2 linked regions of the Hydrogenispora ethanolica genome follow. The protein of the gene in region 1 interacts with the protein of each later gene in a pairwise test. Links are inferred from orthologs where the notes say so. Each region holds a gene or a part of one and is shown in the gene's direction. Other genes may lie near its edges.

The links.
Region 2: the proteins of priA (region 1) and EDC14_RS05190 interact in binary tests that used the Escherichia coli proteins (3 or more experiments, as listed by UniProt). The link is inferred for Hydrogenispora ethanolica from one-to-one orthologs.

Annotation. Positions count from the first base shown.
Region 1 is NZ_SLUN01000022.1:10,715-21,079, reverse strand. The notes cover bases 1-3,125. They hold priA (primosomal protein N'), read left to right. Parts: upstream 1-400; coding sequence 401-2,851; downstream 2,852-3,125. Other genes in these bases: def (peptide deformylase), read left to right, coding at 2,873-3,125; coaBC (bifunctional phosphopantothenoylcysteine decarboxylase/phosphopantothenate--cysteine ligase CoaBC), read left to right, coding at 1-404. Outside these bases: more of def, read left to right, coding at 3,126-3,322; fmt (methionyl-tRNA formyltransferase), read left to right, coding at 3,326-4,291; EDC14_RS16640 (zinc metallopeptidase), read left to right, coding at 4,304-4,996; 16S rRNA (cytosine(967)-C(5))-methyltransferase RsmB, read left to right, coding at 4,989-6,347; EDC14_RS16630 (cofactor-independent phosphoglycerate mutase), read right to left, coding at 6,680-7,894; EDC14_RS16625 (homocysteine biosynthesis protein), read left to right, coding at 8,500-9,672; EDC14_RS16620 (NIL domain-containing protein), read left to right, coding at 9,665-10,075; EDC14_RS16615 (UPF0280 family protein), read left to right, coding at 10,129-10,365.
Region 2 is NZ_SLUN01000004.1:138,226-148,183, forward strand. Bases 4,995-7,712 are described here. They hold EDC14_RS05190 (single-stranded DNA-binding protein), read left to right. Parts: upstream 4,995-6,038; coding sequence 6,039-6,386; downstream 6,387-7,712. Other genes in these bases: dnaB (replicative DNA helicase), read left to right, coding at 4,995-6,037; EDC14_RS05195 (DNA cytosine methyltransferase), read left to right, coding at 6,462-7,712. Outside these bases: EDC14_RS05145 (MT-A70 family methyltransferase), read left to right, coding at 1-423; EDC14_RS05150 (helix-turn-helix domain-containing protein), read left to right, coding at 395-739; EDC14_RS05155 (hypothetical protein), read left to right, coding at 753-1,118; EDC14_RS05160 (hypothetical protein), read left to right, coding at 1,118-1,489; dnaN (DNA polymerase III subunit beta), read left to right, coding at 1,502-2,566; EDC14_RS05170 (MmcB family DNA repair protein), read left to right, coding at 2,709-3,389; EDC14_RS05175 (DUF559 domain-containing protein), read left to right, coding at 3,406-3,906; EDC14_RS05180 (hypothetical protein), read left to right, coding at 3,927-4,703; more of dnaB, read left to right, coding at 4,700-4,994; more of EDC14_RS05195, read left to right, coding at 7,713-8,171; EDC14_RS05200 (radical SAM protein), read left to right, coding at 8,174-9,007; EDC14_RS26635 (hypothetical protein), read left to right, coding at 9,008-9,163; EDC14_RS05205 (phosphoadenosine phosphosulfate reductase family protein), read left to right, coding at 9,165-9,958. UniProt on the Escherichia coli protein: Plays an important role in DNA replication, recombination and repair. Binds to ssDNA and to an array of partner proteins to recruit them to their sites of action during DNA metabolism. Acts as a sliding platform that migrates on DNA via reptation.

The DNA of each region.
Region 1 (10,365 bases):
AAGCGGCGGCCCCGGCCGATTATCGCCCGCAAACCAGTTTTGAGCAGAAGATAAAGAAAAGTTCCGATGGACTCTCCGTTCAATTGGTGTTGAACCCGGATATCCTTGCCGAGTTGGGCAAAAGAAAATTCCCCGGTCAAATTTTGTTGGGCTTTGCTGCTGAAACTCAAAATCTCCGCGAAAACGCCTTAACAAAATTGACCCGGAAAAACCTGGACATCATTGTCGGCAATCTGGTGAACATTCCGGGCCTGGGCATGGGAGCCGTCAATAACCGGATCACTATCTATACCAAGCATGAAACGGTTGAGCTGCCGGAGCAGCCCAAGACGGTATTGGCAGACCAGATCCTGGATTATCTCGTCTCCTATCGTTCAAAAGCCGGCTCGCATCCAAGCCCATGATCGCAAAAATTTTGATCGCGACTCAAGCCCAGCAACTGGACCGTTTGTTCGATTATGAGGTCCCCGAAAGCATGGCTCCGATTGTGAAAGTTGGGGCTCGGGTTTTGGTTCCCTTTCAAAACCGTTTAAATATGGGTTACGTCTGGCAGTTGGTTGAAGAGCCGGAATGCGCTCACGTCAAAACAATCCATGAACTGCTCGATAAAACGCCATTGATAAACGCAGTCCAATATCGCTTAATCAATCAATTGGCGGAGTATTACTTCTGTAGCCGGGTCGATGTGATCAAATGCTGCCTGCCGCCGGGGATTAACTTTCGCAAAAAACGCTATTACCGGGTTCAACCGGAGCTTCTTCCTCGCTTGGAGCAACAATTGGCGACGCTTTTCCCGGTTCCGGCGGTCACAGAAACGCTACAATTATTGGCGGCCGGCGCCAAAGCGAATTGGACCGCTGAGGGTTGGCAGAAAAAACTCAGTCACTTGCCGAAAGTCTGGGATTACTTGCTGGCGCAGCATATTCTGTTGCCAACCAGTGAGCTTACGGAGCCCAAAGTCGCTCCCAAAAAAATCCGACTGCTGCAACTGGCTCCTGGGGCTTGTTTCGAAGGGGAAAGTGCTCCCGCTAAGCGGATTCAAACTAGTCTTACATTGCATCCCCCGGGCCTGACCCGTAGCCAGCTTTGCGCTGCGGCCGAAGTCAGTTCTTCCGTGCTGGACCGGCTTTGCCGGGAAGCAAAATTAACCGCTTGCGAAACCACTCAGGAGCGGATTCCGGTGGGATTGACGGAAACCGCCGCTGCCCGGCAGATTACTCTGACCGAGCAGCAACAGCGAGCGCTGGAAGTAATTCTTGATCCCGGTTCCCAACGGTGTCTCTTATTACATGGCATTACCGGCAGTGGCAAAACCGAAGTGTATTTCGAGGCGGCCCTGGACCGGATCCGTGAAGGGTTTCAGGTCTTGTATCTGGTGCCGGAGATATCCTTGACGCCACAGACTCTGGAACGGGCCAAACGTTGCTTTGGTAAAGAAGTCGCTTTACTCCACAGCAATATGTCCGACGGCGAACGCTACGATCAATGGTTCAAGATTCGGAATGGAACGGCCCGTTTCGTACTGGGCGCTAGATCCGCGGTTTTTGCTCCTTTTACCAACTTGGGCTTGATTATTGTGGATGAGGAACATGAGTCCTCCTATAAGCAGGAAGACACTCCGCGCTATCATACTCGCTGGGTGGTTGAGAAATTGGCGGAAATGACCGGCGCGAAAGCCGTTTTTGGAAGCGCGACTCCGGCGGTGGAAGCTTTTTATCTGGCCCAGACTGGACGGTATGGCTACCTCCATTTGGAACAGCGCTACAACCAGCGGCATTTGCCCGAAGTCACCATGGTTGATATGCGGGAGGAACTTCGCTCCGGCAATAAAAATATTCTGAGCCGGCTTTTACGGGAGTCGATTCAAAAAACGCTTGACCGTAAAGAACAAGTCATTTTATTATTGAACCGTCGTGGGTATGCTACTTTTGTATTGTGCCGGGATTGCGGCCAGGCGCTGCGTTGCCCGTCCTGCGACGTTTCTTTGACCTACCATCAGAACGAACGGTTTCTCCGTTGCCATTACTGTGATTACCGGATGGCGATTCCCGAAACCTGTCCCCATTGTCAAAGCAGCCGCATCCGTTATTTCGGAAACGGCACGCAAAAGTTAGAGGAAGAACTGGGCCTTTGTTTTCCGGAGGCAGGCATTATCCGAATGGATGTGGATTCAACATCCCGGAAAGGGGCTCACTATGAAATCTATCACAAGCTGACGGATGGCTCGGTCGATATTTTGCTGGGCACTCAGATGATCGCCAAAGGTTTCGACCTGCCCCGGGTGACGCTGGTGGGTGTCATTTCCGCCGATTCGACGTTGAATATTCCGGATTTTCGAGCGGCGGAGCGTACTTTTCAATTATTGACCCAAGTAGCGGGAAGGGCGGGCCGGGGAAGCCAGCCCGGCCACGTTATTTTTCAATCTTATAATCAGGAACATTATTCGTTGCAGAATGCCCGCAGTCATAATTATCTTGGATTTTATGAACGCGAGATTGCCTGCCGCCAGGAATTGCGCTTTCCACCCTTTGCGGAGTTAGTCAAAATCGGGTTTACGGGGCTCCGTTCCGAGACTGTCAGTGCCGCCGCGGCTGAGTTTTACCGCTTGCTCCAGGGACAGCTGCAACAGCGAGTGCCGGAGGCGGCCGCTTTGAATGCAGTTGAACTGCTGGGACCGGCGCCGGCGCTGATACCCAAAATTCAAGACAACTATCGCTGGCAGATTTTGGTGAAGAGCGCTGAACCGTCGCTGCTGGAGCGGATTGTCAAAAAAGCCTGGGATGATTTTGCGGGCCGGAAATCTCCGGAGGTACGGATTTATCGCGACCGGAATCCTTATTCCATCATATAATAGAGACTGAGGTGTTAATATTTGGCCATTTTAAAGATTTTAACCGAGGGCGATCCCATTCTGCGGCAAAAAGCCAAACCGGTGCAGAAAATCACCAAAAAGCTTCGGGAACTCGTCAAAGACATGCTGGAGACGATGCACCATGCCAACGGGGTAGGATTGGCTGCGCCGCAAGTGGGCGTCTCCGAACGGATTGTCGTGATTGACGTGGGCGAAGGTTCGATTGTGCTCATTAATCCGGAGATCACCCATACGGAAGGCGAAATCAAAGATGTCGAGGGCTGCCTTTCCATTCCCGGCCGGAATGAATATATTACCCGCGCCGCCAAGGCGACGGTGTCCGCCATCAACCTGGACGGAAAGCCGATTCAACTGGAAGGAAGCGAACTATTGGCCCGGGCTTTTCAACATGAGATTGATCACCTGGACGGGATCCTGTTCATTGATTACCTTCAAGAGGAGAAAAAATAAGTGATGCGCGTTTTATTCATGGGAACTCCGGCCTTCGCCGCCGCCAGTCTCGAAGCGCTACTCCACTCCGGCTCTTTTGACATTGCCGGAGTGGTAACCCAACCCGATCGACCGAAGGGTAGAGGGATGACTTTACAACCGTCGGAAGTGAAGCTGGTCTCGATTCAAGCCGGTTTGCCGCTTTGGCAGCCTTCGCGAGTGGCGGATGCCGAGTTTATGGAGACTTTTGAGCAAATAAACCCCGATGTAGTGGTAGTCGTGGCTTTCGGCCAAAAAATACCGGACGCCATTTTGTTTGGACCGAGATTTGGCTGCATTAATGTACATGGTTCATTGTTGCCGAAATACCGTGGAGCCGCTCCGATTCAATGGAGCATTCTCAACGGCGATGCCAGTACCGGCATTACTACGATGTATATGGATCAGGGTTGGGATACGGGGGACATTATCTATCAAGAAACGTTAGCAATCGCTCCCGACGAAAATTTCACCAGCCTCTATCAAAGAATGGCAAGATTAGGCGGAGAGCTGTTGGTGAAGACCTTGCAGGATGTCTCGGCCGGCATTGCGCCCCGCATTCCTCAAGACAGTACTTTGGCCACTTTAGCGCCGAAAATAAAATCCGATTTGGAAAAGATCGATTGGACATGCCCGGGCAAATCCATCTATAATGGAATCCGGGTATTCGCACCGTCTCCCGGAGCGGAAACCTTTTTGAATCAGGAACGTTTAAAAATTATAGCGGCGGTTCCTCAAGAGTTTCATGCGGCGAGTGAACCAGTGAAACCTGGGGAAATTCTGCAGATCTCGAAGGAAGGAATTGTGGTTGCCACAGGCGATACAACCTCATTGTGTCTAACCAAGGTCCAACCGCTCGGGAAGAAAGTAATGTCTGCCAACGATTTCGCCAACGGCCGACGGCTAAAACCAGGAATGATTTTTGGGAAAAAAGATTACATTATAGCTTAGGAGGGAAGGGAAATGCCGTTTTTTTACGATCCGACTTTTCTTTTGTTAATCCCCGCTGTCATTTTTACATTCTATGCCCAATTTAAGGTGCAATCCACCTTCAACAAATATCTTGATGTGCCGGCGGCTTCGGGGATGACCGGCGCTCAAGTGGCCCGGGAGTTGTTAAATAACAATAATTTGGCGGATATTCCGGTGGAATTGACTCCCGGAACTTTATCCGATCATTATGATCCGCGTTCTAGGGTGCTGCGGCTTTCTCCCGAAGTTTATCACGGGCGTTCATTGGCTTCGCTCGGTGTGGCCGCTCATGAAACCGGCCATGCCTTGCAGCACGCCCGCGCTTATGCGCCCCTCGCCTTGCGGAATAGCATTTTTCCCATTGCCAATTTTGGTTCCAATCTGGGATACATCCTGTTCTTTCTCGGGTTCTTATTCGGAGGGAACACGTTCTTAATCGATTTGGGCATTATCCTGTTTAGTTTCTTTGTATTCTTTACCCTGGTGACTTTGCCGGTGGAGTTCAACGCCAGTAACCGCGGCCTGGCGATGCTGGCGGACGGAGGCTTTTTGATGCGCGGCGACGAGGTGGGCGGCGCCAAAAAAGTACTCAGTGCCGCGGCCATGACGTATCTCGCGGCAGCTTCCATGGCGGTTTTACAACTTTTACGAATGCTTTTCCTTAGAGGCCGGCGTGATGATTAGTTCCGGACGCCTTTTGGCGCGGATGGTTTTGGACCGGGTAGAACAGAATGAATCCTACGTTAATTTGGCGCTGCATGATATTTTAGCCAGCAATCCCCAGGTCGAACAGAGAGAGCGGGCTTTCTGCACCGAACTGGTATACGGTACCTTGCGCAATCTGCTTCAGATTGATTTCATCCTCGGACGGCTTTTAAGCCGTCCTTTACAATCGTTGAAAGTTCCCGTCAAGGATACGCTTCGTCTGGCCCTCTACCAACTGCTATTTCTTCCGGAAATACCGGAAAGAGCGGTTTGCCACGCCGCTGTGGACCAAATCAAGAATTCCCGCTATTCCGGTTTGGCGGGACTGGTCAACGCGGTTCTCCGTAATTTTCTGAGAAACCGCAAGCAGATCCCTTTCCCCGATCGCGATTCCCAACCGGTGGAGTTTCTGTCCGTTACCTATTCCCACCCGGCATGGCTGGCGGAACGTTGGCTGAAGCGCTACGGATTTGAATTAGCCGAGCGGCTGATGGCCATCGATAATGAGAAACCGCCGTTAACGGTCCGGATCAATCGCCTATGTACGTCGCTCGCCGCTATCCGGCATGAATTGGCCGAAGCAGGAGTGATGTTCACCCAAGGTAACCTATTAGACGAAGCGTTAATCCTCCAATCCCTGCCCATGCCATTGGAAGAACTTCCCGCCTTTCGAAACGGCAAACTCTTTGTGCAGGATGAGAGTTCCATGTTGGTGGCCCATTTGTTGCAGCCGGCGCCCGGCGCGACGGTCGTTGACCTGTGTGCGGCACCCGGGGGGAAAAGTACTCATTTAGCCGAATTGATGAATAATTGCGGCACGATTTACAGTATTGACGACCATCCTCATAAAGTCGGCCTGATTGCCGAAAACGCCGCCCGGTTAGGATTGAAGATTATCGAGCCGCGCTTGGCCGATGCCCGCAGTTTTCAACCGCCCTCTGATGTGCCCGTCGACGCGATTCTGGTCGATGCTCCCTGTTCCGGAACGGGTGTATTGCGGCGCAGGGTGGACGCGCGTTACCGCCGGCAAGCGGAAGATAGCGCCGAATTGGTCCGGATTCAACGGGAAATTCTAGACCATGCGGCGCAATTGTTGAAGTCCGGCGGCCGGATCGTTTATAGCACCTGCACCTTGGAACCGGAGGAAAACCAAGAGCAGATTCGCTGGTTCTGCCAGGCGCATCCGGAATTCCGGCCCGTTCCGTGGCGGGAGTATCTGCCCGCTCAATTGGGGGATCACCTCGAAGACTCCTCGACTCCCTGGGCAAATGTCCTGCCTGCGTCGGGTGGGGGAGACGGTTTCTTTCTCTGCCGCTTACACAAGAGCTAGACCTTCTTTTGGAAATACTTGCAGACTCTTGGAAATGAATTGACAAACAATTCATCCTCCAAGGTCGATCTTGAGCTATCAAAGATGGAACTTGAGTGACTCAAGAATGATCTTGAGTTATCCAAGATCGTTGTTGAGCAACCAAAGATCGTTCTTGGGTCATCCAAGAACGATTGGGGATCACTAAAGATCGATCTGGAGTGACTGAAGAACGATCTTGAGCTATCCAAGATCGTTCTTGAACAATAAAAGATCGTTCTTGAACAATAAAAGATCGATCTTGAGGAGTCAAGATCGATCTTGAACGACAGGAGAGTCGTTTCTTTGATGCATTACCCCAAAATAAAGCGATCCATCAGTCGGAAACCTTCTTCAATGAACAGTCCGGTGACGGCAGCCGATTTTTCCGTAAAGCAAGCCGTTGAATGACCCGGACTCGTTTGGGTGGACTGATAAATGACAAAGGGGACCGGATCGGCGACATGGGTCTTTAAACTGAGCGGCGTGGGATGATCGGGTAACAGCATAATCTTATAATCCGGGGTCAACTCCGGCAGCCGTTCCAAAATCGGACCGAGAATCTCGCCGTCGATTTTTTCAATGGCTTTTACTTTATTTTCGACTTCACCACGGTGCCCGGCCTCATCCGGCGCTTCAACATGAAGATAGACAAAATCCTGTCCTGCGGCAAAAGCGGCCAGCGCCGCCTCGGCTTTGCCTTTATAGTTGGTGTGGACATTCCCGGTGGCTCCGGGTACTTCAATCACGTTTAATCCGGCGCAAATACCCAAGCCCTTCGCCAGATCCACCGCCGAAATTACCGAACCATGCAGCTGATACTTTTCATGAAAACTGGAAATATTCGGTTTGGTGCCTTGGCCCCAGAGCCAAATGGAGGTTGCCGGCCGCAATCCGCGCTGGATTCTCCGGAGATTGACGGGATGGTTTTTGAGGATGTCGGCGCTTTGTACCATGAATTCCAATAATTGCGCGGCGCCGTCGCCTTTCGGCAAGTGGTCATGAATCGGGCGGTCCGAAATGTCATGGGGCGGGGTCAAGCGGGAAGCGGTGGGGCCCCCGTGCCACACCATCAAATGACGGTAGCTGATTCCGGGATAAAAGTGGATCTGATCGTTGCCAAGCTGGGCTCCGATATCCTGAATTAATACAGCGGCCTCCTCAGTGGAAATCTCATCGGAACTGTAGTCAACCATTGTTTTGGCGGAATAATCGGCATCCTCCGACAAGGTCACGAGATTACAGCGGAAGGCCACGTCGGACGGGCTGAGATCGACTCCGATGCTGACCGCCTCCAACGGAGAACGTCCGGTATAATAAATTTGGGGATTATAACCCATTACCGCCAAATTGGCCACATCGCTTCCGGGGGGCATCCCCGTTGGGACGGTCCTCGCCAAACCGACTGTGCCGTGCTTTGCCAAAAAATCCATCTGGGGTTTATGACTAACTTCCAAAGGCGTCTGACCGTTTAATTCGGGAACCGGATAGTCCGCCATGCCATCGCCCAGGATTACTAAATACTTCATGAAATCACCGTCCCGGTATGATAAAATATGAAACTGTAAAAATTATAACATTTCATTAAACCCCGCTCAATAAAGTTATGATTTCATTTTTAATTTTGAAGCGCCAACTTTCAAGAAGTTTCGGAGCGAACCGGTTGAAATGATAATCGCGGTAGAGAGAAGGGTAATCAAATGAAAAGCCAACCCGCATCTTTTTATTTCATGATTTGCCTCATTTGTCTCATTGCCTCCGGAATTTTATTTTTAACTCGATTTCGGGCTCAGGTACCCGTCCGGATTGATTTTGACAAACAGTTTCAGGAGTACCGGTTATCAAAGTAAGCCCGCGAATGCCATAGGGAACATTTTCGGCAAAAAAGTCAAAATAAATAATTTTATTTAAATCCTTGACGATTCTTGATCAAAATAATATACTATTAAATTAGATTCATTCATATCCTCATCAAGAGAGGTGGAGGGACTGGCCCGATGAGACCTCGGCAACCTTCGTGTGAGAGCGAACTGGTGCCAAATCCAGCAGGGAATCCTGGCAGATGAGAGGTTATTCGCTTTTATGCCTCTTTATTGAGGCTTTTTTATTTTATGCAACTTGGAGGTGTCGCCGTGTGAAAAGTTATGCGGAGATTAATGAAAAGATTAAGCAGGGAAAGGCCGTAGTCGTTACGGCTGAAGAGATCATCGATCTGGTTCAGGAGAAGGGTTATCAGAAGGCCGCAGCGGAAATCGATGTTGTGACAACAGCCACATTTGGCCCGATGTGTTCTTCCGGGGCTTTTTTAAATTTTGGCCATTCGGATCCGCCCATTCGCATGAGCAAGGTATCGCTCAATAATGTACCGGCTTATGCGGGAGTCGCCGCGGTCGATGCCTATATCGGCGCCACCGAACTATCGGAGACTCAAGGCTTTCAATATGGCGGTGCTCATGTCATTGAAGACTTAATCAGCGGGAAACAGGTGGAGTTAAAAGCGTTATCCTACGGGACGGACTGCTATCCGCGCAAAGAGATTCATACCTATATTACCTTGCAAGACCTGAATCAAGCTTATTTATTTAATCCGCGGAATGTCTATCAAAACTATGCGGCGGCAGTGAATTCGTCTTCTAAGACCATCTATACCTACATGGGAACTTTGCTGCCGAATTTCGGCAATGTTACTTATTCTACATCCGGCGAACTCAGCCCATTACTAAATGATCCGTACTATCGAACGATTGGAATCGGCACCCGCATCTTTTTAGGCGGAACGGTTGGGTACGTAGCATGGGAAGGAACGCAACACAATCCGCTGCAAAAAAGGGCCGAAAACGGCGTGCCGCTTTCTAGCGCCGGGACATTGGCGTTGATCGGGAACCTGAAAGAGATGAAACGCGATTTTTTACGGGCTGCTCTATTTGATCGTTACGGAGTCACGATGTACGTCGGCGTGGGGATTCCCATACCGATTTTGGATGAGGAAATGTTGCGTTTTACCGCCATTTCCAACCGGGAGATTCAGACGACGATTGTCGACTATAGTGTCCCGGAACGCAGTAAACCCAACTATGGCCTGGTAAGTTATGAACAGTTGCGCTCCGGAAGAGTCACCGTTCAGGGAAAATCAGTGCCTACTGCGCCTTTGTCATCACTTTATCAAGCTCGTCGGATCGCCGCTATCCTGAAAGAGTGGATTACCCTTGGTCAGTTTACATTGACGGAACCCGTTCAAGCTTTGCCGTTAGAAAACAAACTGAATTCATTGGAGATCCACGCCAAGGAGGCTTCCCAACATGCCTAAAACGAGAATCGTTCTTTCATTCCCGCCCAGTTTGACAGAGGTGCCGTTAACCTACCATTTGGTCAAGGAGTTTGATCTGGCAATCAATATCCTAAAAGCGAAGATCACGCCCGGAGAAGAAGGGAAACTGGTCATCGAGCTTTCCAACGGTTCCGAAGCCAATATCCAAGCGGGCATCCAGTATATTATTTCTCAAGGAGTTCACGTCGAGCCGATAGGGAAGGAAATCGTGTGGAATGAAGCCGAGTGTATTCACTGCGGGGCCTGCACGGCAGTGTGCCGTTCCAAGGCGCTCACTATCGCCGCTCCGGACTGGCAGTTATCTTTTGACAAGGAACAGTGCATTGTTTGTGAATCATGCGTAAAGGCTTGCCCCATGCAGATTATTCAGGCGACTTTTTAAGTTTTTAAGATAGTGCCAGTGTTACGGCATTTTCACGTTAAGGAATACTTATAATGGATAAAGATCCGGAGTACTTAAAAAAGACGGACGTTGAAAGGGATTATCGGGCTTACCACGCCGGCGACTTAATTCGTTCCAGAGTGGTTATTGGTGAAAGCGATTTATGGATTTTGAGCGATCAGGCCGTGGAGGAGCGGGTAAAAAAATTACTGTTGGAGTTGCGGCGTCATTTAAAAGAATATATCTATCACCATCCGCTTTTTGCGAAAACGCTCGTTCCCTATCCGCCG
Region 2 (9,958 bases), on another replicon or contig:
CCCCCTTGTCTTGAAGAAGGATTGGAAGTTATTCGAGCCTGGGGATTCAGATACAAAACGAAAGCTTTCAACTGGGTCAAGGTTTATCCTGGCGGAAAGCTGGTGCTGGGCCTTGGACACTACACCCGGGCCAACTCGGAGGACTGCCTTCTGGCAGTGAAAGGGAGACCCAAGATTTCAAATCGGGACGTATCGCAGATTATTTGGGAAAACGTCCCGGAAACCATCGTTGCGCCGGTACGGGAACATAGCCGGAAGCCGGATGAGCAGTACAGCCGGATCGAACGACTAACTGGCGGCCCATACTTGGAACTCTTCGCCCGGCAGCGGTGGCCGGAGTGGGACGTTTGGGGAAACCAAGTTGAATCAGATATTGAGATGGAGGCGATTGCCTATGGAAGACCTCAAAAAGAAAGTGCTTAATATCCTCAAAGCAAATTGCAACGGGCGGCAAAACGCCTATACAGCGACGAGGCTTGCTGAGCATGTAGGAATTTCAGAAAGAGTGGTCCGTAAGGTCATCCATGAGCTCCGGCAAGAACGGGTCCCGGTCATCTCATCTCCCGGGTGGCCCTATTCGGGATTCTTTCTTCCCACAAGTGAGATTGAAGCCCGGCAAAGCATGACCCATTTTTACACTCGATTCCAGCAAATGCATGAAGCTATTGACGGGATCGAAGCCGGGCTGAAAGACTGGTTCAGCGATCAAGAAAAGCTCGAGCTGAAAGAGAGCGCCTAAGGAGGTTGGTTTATTGAAAAAGATTACTCGGCAATTTTACAAGAATAGTGAAGAATATGAGGTTTACGCCATCAACCCGAATGCCGGAATGGTAATCGCCGGATTGGCTGAAGACAAAGAATTGTCAAAGGCGCTAACGGAAGCCTTGGACCAAGTCGCTTCAGAGTATCTGAACGCAATATCCAAGAATCCTCCATTTCATTCAGCACACGAAGGTTACGCGGTCCTCCGCGAAGAGTTGGACGAGCTATGGGATGAGGTTAAGAAGAACGAAAGAACCCGGGACTATGACAAGATGCTTGAAGAAGCAACCCAGGTTACAGCCATGGGATTACGATTCATGATTGATGTAATTTTGAGCAAAAAGAAAGCTGGTTGATGAAGTTGCCTACTCAGTCAATCTCTCTACCGTGGGAGCCATCCTGCGAAAAATGCCAAAAGTTTGATCGGTGCAATTGGCTGTTTGAAAAAGCGCCGGAATCAACTGATTGCCAATACGATCCGAGCGCGTTTGAAGAGAAGATCGAAACAGAAAACCAGGATTATATCGTCTGCCCATGCTGCGGGGAGCTGGCATGGCCCGATCGTGCAAATGCGGACGGCCCCATTGAATGTTACGGTTGCGGCAGTATTTTTGAATGTTTTCAAGATGAGGATAAGTATACAACCCTCCTGATTGCCGACCCCAAAGACAAATGGCGCCATGAAGAATACGCCCGGATTATGGCTGAACAAAAGAAAGTAGCGTGAGGAGGAATTCCGATGAAACTGATTTGCAACCAAGGCGAGCTAAGCGAAGTCCTATCCATTGTTTCCCGGGCCGCATCGGGCCGGACCTATCCGATCTTGGAGAGCATCCTGATTGATGCTACCGGCTCCGAAGTCACTTGTTCGGCCACGAATATGGAGTTAGCGATCAAAATGTCAGTTCCCCAAATTGAAGTCCTCGATTCCGGAAGCATTCTGGTTTCCGGAAAAATCCTGACCGATATTGTCCGGAAACTTCCGGCCGGGAAAGTGGAGATCGCGACTACTGATTCCGGCGCCATGATCAAAAGCGGGAAATCCAAATTTAATCTGCCGGTTATCCCGGCCGACCAATTTATTCAACTCAAAGAACCGAGCGGGGCTCAATTCTTCGTGAACGCCGACGAATTGAAAACAGCGATCAAACAAACCATATTTGCCACCGTCGCCGACGATCCCCGCCCGTTCATCAGCTCGGCCCTGTTTGAAACCACGGCCGACAAATTGACCATCGTTGCAACCGATGTTAACCGGCTGGCCGTCCGGGAGGTTCCGATATCAGGCGGCCCGGAATTGACCTTTTTATTGTCCGCAAAGTCCCTAAAGGAACTCATGGGGATCATCCGGGGACAAATCGCGCTCTCGGTGGATTCAAACCAGTTTTTCGTCATGGCTGAAGGACTCACGGTTAGCTGCCAACTGGTGAATGCTCAGTATCCCAAATACCGCCAGGTGATTCCGAAAGAGTCCTCCGGCAAAGTGATGATGGAACGCCGGGAGTTCATTCGTTCCCTGGAGCGGACCAGCCTGATATCGGATTCGGCGAAGTTCGAAATCACCGCGGATCGGATGTTCATATCCTCCCGGGAATCCGATCGCGGAGAGTTCCGGGAAGAAGTGGAGGTCCAAAAGTCTGGACAGGATTACGTAAGCGGGTTCAATACCAAGTTTCTGCTGGAGTTTGCGAAAGCCGTCGATGCCAAGGAGATTGAGATGAGCTATAGCGATCCATTGCGTCCGGCGCTGCTGAAAGCTGGGAACGATGACTATTTCAACGTCGTGATGCCGATGAAACTTTAGCGGAGGTGACGACGATGGTCTGCCCAGCCTGTCAACACGAGATGAAACAGGTCGAAATCAGCCCAAGGGGAAAGCCGGTCTTTGCCTGTGTTAATCCGGATTGTAAGTGCTTTATCGATGTGAAAAAGTGGGGATATGAGAAATGAAAAGCTGGAAGCACAACGAACTCGCCGAAGACTTAGGAAATGTCAAGCAAACCAACTTTCTAGACATCCCACTGGGCAGCGTGACCATGGAGTTCAACACCCAACGGGCGGATGTTCTAGAGGTTAAACCCTCATATACCCGGTTTTGTGTATCCATTTATGAGGTAAAAATCTCCCGGGCCGATTTTCAGAGCGACGTTCGCAGTGGAAAATGGCGCGGCTATCTCGATCATTGCCATAGATTCTACTTTGCGGTCCCAGCCGGTATGGTTGAGAAACAAGAGGTTCCCCCAGAGGCCGGACTCATTGTTCGGGGCGAAACCGGATGGTCAACTCTAAAAGCGGCGAAACCCCGCAACATAGAAATACCCTATACAACCTTGTTAAGTCTCATCTTTGCCAGGCAACGGATAAACCATTCCGGCCTTGCCCGAGAACGGCTCTATAAATTGGAACGGTACAATCAGACAAAGAGTTTTTACAAAGCCCTTGGGCAACGCCTGGGGGACGCCTTGCGAAATAAAGATGAATACGAGATGGCGAAAAGCAATTTCGAACGCCATACTGAGCGGGTCCATGAACTCATCCGAGAAGGATTAGGCGAAAACCACTATTGGCCGGAATGGGAACTACGGAATTTAGTCAGACAGATTAAGGAAAAGGCTAAAGCATCTTGAGAAAGGAGTGGTTGAATTGGAATTCACGGATATGCTTAATACTTTTGACCCGGAAATTCAGCAACATATGCTTGGACTATTCTTTCGAGACATGCTGATTTATAAAGCTAAACTTCAAAAATGCGAATCACCAATTGAAAAACTGTTTGCTTTGTATTTCCTATACGGGGAACGCGAGCAAGGCTTTGGAGATTCCGCCATGGTTTTAATCGAACCTCAATATGAAATTCACCTAAACAGCACGACATATCGAGTTGATTTTTTAATCTCCGTGCAGATTTCGGGACAATTTGTTAGGCTTATCGTCGAGTGCGATGGTCATGATTTTCATGAGCGGACCAAAGCACAAGCCCGGTACGATCGGCGCCGCGAACGAAGGTTGAAGGCTTCCGGCTATGAAGTGATCCGGTTTACCGGGTCCGAAATTGTAGCTGACCCATATAAGTGTGTCACGGAAACCATGGAGTTGATGAAACAGATGGCTTTGAACAATACGGCGAAGTGCATAAACCAGTAAAAAAAAGCGGGGATGGGGACATGCCAAATCGAACGATTAAAGAAAGCATTTGCACCAGTGACACCATTGACCAATTGTCGGCCGAGGAAGAAAGGCTATTTACCCGCCTCATCGTCAACTGCGAAGATTACGGGCGAATGGAAGCGAGATCCGAGATTGTCAGGGCGAAATGTTTCCCATTAAAGGTGGATCAAATCAGTATCCCCGATATTGAGACATGGCTGAAAAAGTTGGTCGAAGTCGGATTAATCGTTATTTACGAAAATCACAGCAAGAAATATCTTCAATTCGTCAATTGGGAAGCCCATCAAACCATTCGGGCATTGAAAAGTAAATATCCCGCACCTGATGACGAAGGAAGTAACATTCTTTCATTTGAAAACAGTTGCATTCAGATGAATTCAGATGTTTCCGGTCAAGTACAAACCTGTTCGGCTACGTTAAACGAAAGATCGAAAGATCGTAAAGATCGAAAAGATCGAGATCCGGAAACAGCTGAAAAAGCAATAGACCAAAAAGTCCAGTATGCGGATTATGTTTGGCTTACCGAGGGCGAACACAAAAAGTTGACCATGCGTTACGGAGAACCGATCGTAAAGCTTTTAATCGAGGAGCTGGACAACTACAAAGGGGCTTACCCGAAGAAGCGCAAGTATGAGAGCGATTATCGGGCGATCCTCAGCTGGGTCGTTGAAAAAGTGATGCGAAAGACCGGATTACCACAAAACAAGTCCGAACCGAGCGATAGGACGAAGAAAACCCTTGAAAATCTTGTGAAGGAAGGTCAGGCGATATGAGTTACATACCACCCCAGAACATCGAGGCCGAACAGTCACTATTGGGAAGTTGCTTGCTCTTAGGGCAAAAGGCAGTCGATGAAGCCAGTCTGATTATCACCGAGGCCGATTTTTACCGGGAAACCCATCGGATGATCTGGGAGGTCATTCAGCGATTATCGACGCAAAATATCCCTATCGACATTATCTCGGTCTCAGAAGCATTTGGGAACCGGCTTGGCAAAATAGGCGGCCGACAGTATCTGCTGCAGTTGGCGAATGCTACACCGACACTATCAAACATCCCCATTTACGCGGGGATTATTAAAAGCAAAAGCCTGGCCCGGCTTAAAATTGCCGAATGCCAAGAGACTATTAAGCAGCTGGTAAACGAAGAAGACCCAACGGAGATCATCTCCAAATCCATGCTTTCGGACATGCGGATCCTTAACCAGGGGAAGAAAGATTCCATTGAGCGGGTATCGGATCGATTGTTCGAGGTTTACGACAAAATCGGCGAAAGCAAAGGTAAAAATGGTATTACTGGGGTTCCTACCGGATACCCGGATTTGGACCGGATCGGCGGCGGATTGCAGGTTGGAATGATTGTTCTAGCGGCCCGGCCCAGCATGGGCAAGACCACTTTCGCTATGAATATCGCCCGTAATGTGGCGTTGGCCGGGAATAAGGCCCTCATTTTTAGCCTGGAAATGACTAAGGAACAGCTCATCCGAAAATTCTTAGCCATGGAATCCGGCTTGAATTCAAAGCTATTTAATAATGCCGGAGAAATCCAGGAAGAGCAATGGAAGCAATTGGCCAGGGGATTAAATTCATTGCAGGAAGCCGGGATCTTCATCGACGATACGAGCGGGGTAAAGGCCAGCCAAATACTCATCAAGGCGCGTCGTTTTAAATCACTCAATCCCGATCTTGGATTGATCGTCATTGACTATATGGGGCTCATTGCTCCGGAATCGAATAAGGGGAACACCAACGAAAAGATAGGCGAGATATCGAAGATTATCAAAACCATGTCGAAAGAGCTGAATTTACCGGTTTTGATTTTGGCTCAATTAAACCGGGGAGTTGAAACTAGGGACGATAAAATACCAACATTGGCCGATCTGCGTGACTCTGGAAATATCGAGCAGGACGCAGATGCCGTGATGTTTCTTTATCGGGAAGATTATTACAACAATCCGGAAGAAGGAGCGCCGGATCCGTCCGAAACTTTTGTGATCATGAGAAAGAACAGACTGGACGGTGGGATTGGGGCAGCGAAACTGATCTATTTCAAAGCGGTGCAAAGGTTTACATCCATAGCAAGACCTGACTTGAAGGAGGCGTGTTGAATTGAACCATATTGCCTTGATTGGACGCTTGACCCGGGACCCTGAGCTCCGTTATACGCCGAATGGCGTTGCCGTATCGAATTTTGACTTGGCCGTAGATCGGCCGGTACCGAACCAGCAAGGAGAGCGAGAGACGGATTTCATCCGAATTATTGCATGGAACAAGCTTGCCGAGAACGTTGCCAATTACGTCAAAAAAGGGCGACTCGTGGGGGTCGAAGGCCGGCTGCAGATTCGGAGCTATGAAACGCAGGATGGGCAGAAAAGGCGAGTGGCCGAGGTCGTGGCCAGTCAGGTCCAGTTTTTGGACAGGGGCCGGGATGATTCCGCGGCGGCCGGGAATGGGTAGGCGGGTTCGAATCACGATGAGCCTGTCGGGGTAGATCTCAATGATTTACCTTTTTAGGGACACAAGGAGGAAGCCATGAACGAAATCATCGTAGATAATTTCGCCGGCGGGGGCGGCGCCAGCACTGGCATAGAAATGGCCATTGGTCGATCCGTTGATATTGCAATCAATCACGACCCGGCGGCGATCGCCATGCATAAAGCAAACCATCCCACGACCAAACACTACTGCGAATCAGTTTGGGATGTTGACCCTGTGGAGGCGGCGGCCGGTCGACCGGTGGGTCTGGCCTGGTTTAGTCCGGATTGTAAGCATTTCAGTAAGGCCAAGGGCGGAAAACCGCGGGACAAAAACATACGAGGTTTGGCGTGGGTAGTCATTAAATGGGCAATTGCAGCATCACCCAGAGTCATAATGCTTGAAAACGTTGAAGAGTTCAAAACCTGGGGACCTCTTGACGAGAATGGCCATCCCATTGAAGACAGAAAGGGAGAGACATTCCAAGCCTTTATAGCAGTTTTGAGCACGGGGTTGAAAGATAAAGATCATCCTGCTTGGAAAGAAATTGAGGAAAGCCTCGGAAAGTATTTTGACAAGGAAAAGCTCGAAAAAGGGCTAGGATACATGGTCGACTGGAAAGAGCTTCGCGCATGTGACTATGGCGCACCGACCATTCGTAAAAGGTTTTTCTTGATTGCCAAGCGCGATGGTGGTCTTATCGTTTGGCCGAAGCAAACCCACGGCGACCCGAATAGCCCAGCGGTCAAGAGTGGCAAGTTGAAGCCATGGAAAACGGCAGCCGAGATCATCGATTGGTCGATGCCATGTCCAAGCATTTTTGACCGAAAAAAGCCCCTTGCCGAGAACACCATGAAACGGATCGCCCGGGGGATTCAGAAGTTCGTCATTGAGAATCCACGGCCATTCATTATCAAAGTCAATCATACCGGCGAGGATTTCCGTGGGCAGGAAATCAACGAACCACTGCAAACGGTGACGGCAAAAAACGGATGGGGGATTGTAAGCCCGACTCTCATACAAACCGGGTATGGGGAAAGAGAGGGGCAGGAACCGCGTGTTCCAGGGTTGGATAAACCATTAGGTACCGTCGTCGCCGGAGGAATTAAACACGCACTTGTAACACCGTTTGTTGTTGGTGCCGGAGGTCCGGAGTATATGGCGAAGCCCGCTCCGGTGGATGAACCGGTACGAACGATTGTAACTGAGAATCATCGGGCTCTTGTATCAGCATTCCTTGCCAAGCATTACGGTGGAAATTATGACGGACCGGGAGCGGATATGATTGAACCATTGCCAACGGTGACCACCGTTGATCATAATGCCGTCGTAACAAGCCATTTAATCAAAATGTACGGGACCAATACTGGATCATCTGTGACCGAACCGGTGCCGACGGTAACGGCCGGCGGGTTACATATCGGAGAGGTCCGCGCTTTTTTACTCAAATATTATAGTACAGCGACCGGCCAACCAATTGAAGAACCGCTTCATACTGTAACAACTAAAGATCGAATCGGACTCGTCACGGTCGAAGGCCAGGATTACCAAATTGTTGATATAGGGATGAGGATGCTGGAACCGCGAGAATTGTTCGCAGCTCAGAGTTTCCCCGATGATTACATCATAGATCGGGATGCGGATGGGAAGAAGTATTCCAAAGCCGCGCAGGTAGCCAGATGTGGGAACGCGGTACCGCCGAAACTTGTAAAGGCAATTGTCAGAGTCAATGTACCGGAAATGTGTATCAATAACAAGGTGGCGTGATCATGTATCAATGGCGTAAAGGAATTGCGAGTTGGGAATGTGGTAAAACGCTTTATATCTCAGTCCCATTTACCTGGTTGATGGACGAGGCCGAGAAAATGGCGGAACTGCATAAAGGGCCAGTGTTAATCGGCGGGCCCGGAAGCATGCAACCGAACCAAAAGTGTCCCGGATTTGAGCCATTACTCTTTCACAATCCAAGTGCAACTTTTACTACTCGCGGCTGCCCTAATGGATGCGGATTTTGCGCGGTCCCTAAACTCGAACCAGAATTCAAAGAGATTCCTGACTTTCGGCCGGCGCCGATTATATGCGACAACAACTTCACCGCCGCCAGTCGAAAACACCAAGAACGAGTGGTTGAAAGGCTTAAGGTGTTCACGCTGGTTGACTTTAACCAAGGCTTGGAATGTGGGAGGTTTAAGCCGGAGCTGGCTGATTTGCTTGGAAATCTTCATTGCAAAGTACGGTTCGCCTTCGATCATGTATCTTTCGAATCAAAGGTCAAAGCAGCAATTGACCTTTGCCGAAAGCGAACAACCAAGAACATCGGAATCTATGTACTCATTGGTTTCAATGACTCCCCGGCCGATGCACGTTACCGATTGGAATTGGTCCGCTCCTGGGGAATTAGGCCAAATGCAATGCGGTTTCAGCCGTTGGACGCCAAGAAAAAGAATGCCTATGTTGCGCCAGGGTGGACCGAATTAGAGCTTATGCGGATGATGAACTATTACAATAAGCTGCGGTGGCTGGAACACGTTCGATATGAAGAATTTGAATACCGAGTTGGCGAGGAGAATCAAGGCCATTTATTTGAAACGGAGGCGAGCTAAATGTTAAATCTCTATTGCACCAAATGCGGCAAGGAAATCGAGAAATGCAACTGCACTGATCTCTATGAGCGGTTTAAGAAAAAATTCTGGGGTGCGTCCATCTATGATGTGGTCATGGCTAGGGTAGCTGTAAAGGGCCGAGAGAAGGCGGCGTGAGATGCTTAAGTATGATACTCTGTTTGGTCCAATTGATAAGGTGCAGATAGCAATTGACCGGATCCGCCAGTTTGAGCCGCCGGAAGGATACTATGTGGCATTTTCAGGCGGCAAGGACTCGCAGACAGTTTACCACCTTTGCAAAGAGGCCGGCGTTAAATTTGACGCTCATTATCATCTAACGACGGTCGATCCGCCGGAATTGGTGAGGTTTATAAAACAAAATTACCCGAAAGTAGTCGTCGATAGACCGCCAACGACCATGTGGAAATTGATTGTTGATCGTAAAATTCCTCCTACTCGCATCGCGAGATATTGTTGTCAGGTACTCAAAGAAGGCGGAGGAGAGGGAAGGTTTGTTATAACAGGTGTGCGGTGGGCTGAATCAGTTAAGAGAAAAAATAATCGTGGTGTAGTTGAAATATTTGGTAATAAAACCAAGGATAAAAAGATTTTCCTTAATAGCGATAACGATGAGGTTCGGCGTGTGATTGAAACATGTGTCACTCGTGGCAAAAGAATTTTGAACCCTATCGTTGATTGGACTGATTCAGATGTTTGGGAATATTTAAACGGCAGAAAAATTGACCATTGCCAGTTATATGACCAAGGATTTAAGAGATTAGGATGTATTGGATGCCAAATGGCTCCATTTTCTCATCGTCAAGATGAATTTAAACGATGGCCCAAATATTATCAAAACTATCTTCTGACATTTGAGCGGATGCTAAAGGAGAGGGAAAGGAGAGGTCTTCCTAATGCACGGTGGAAAACCGCCCAGGATGTAATGGACTG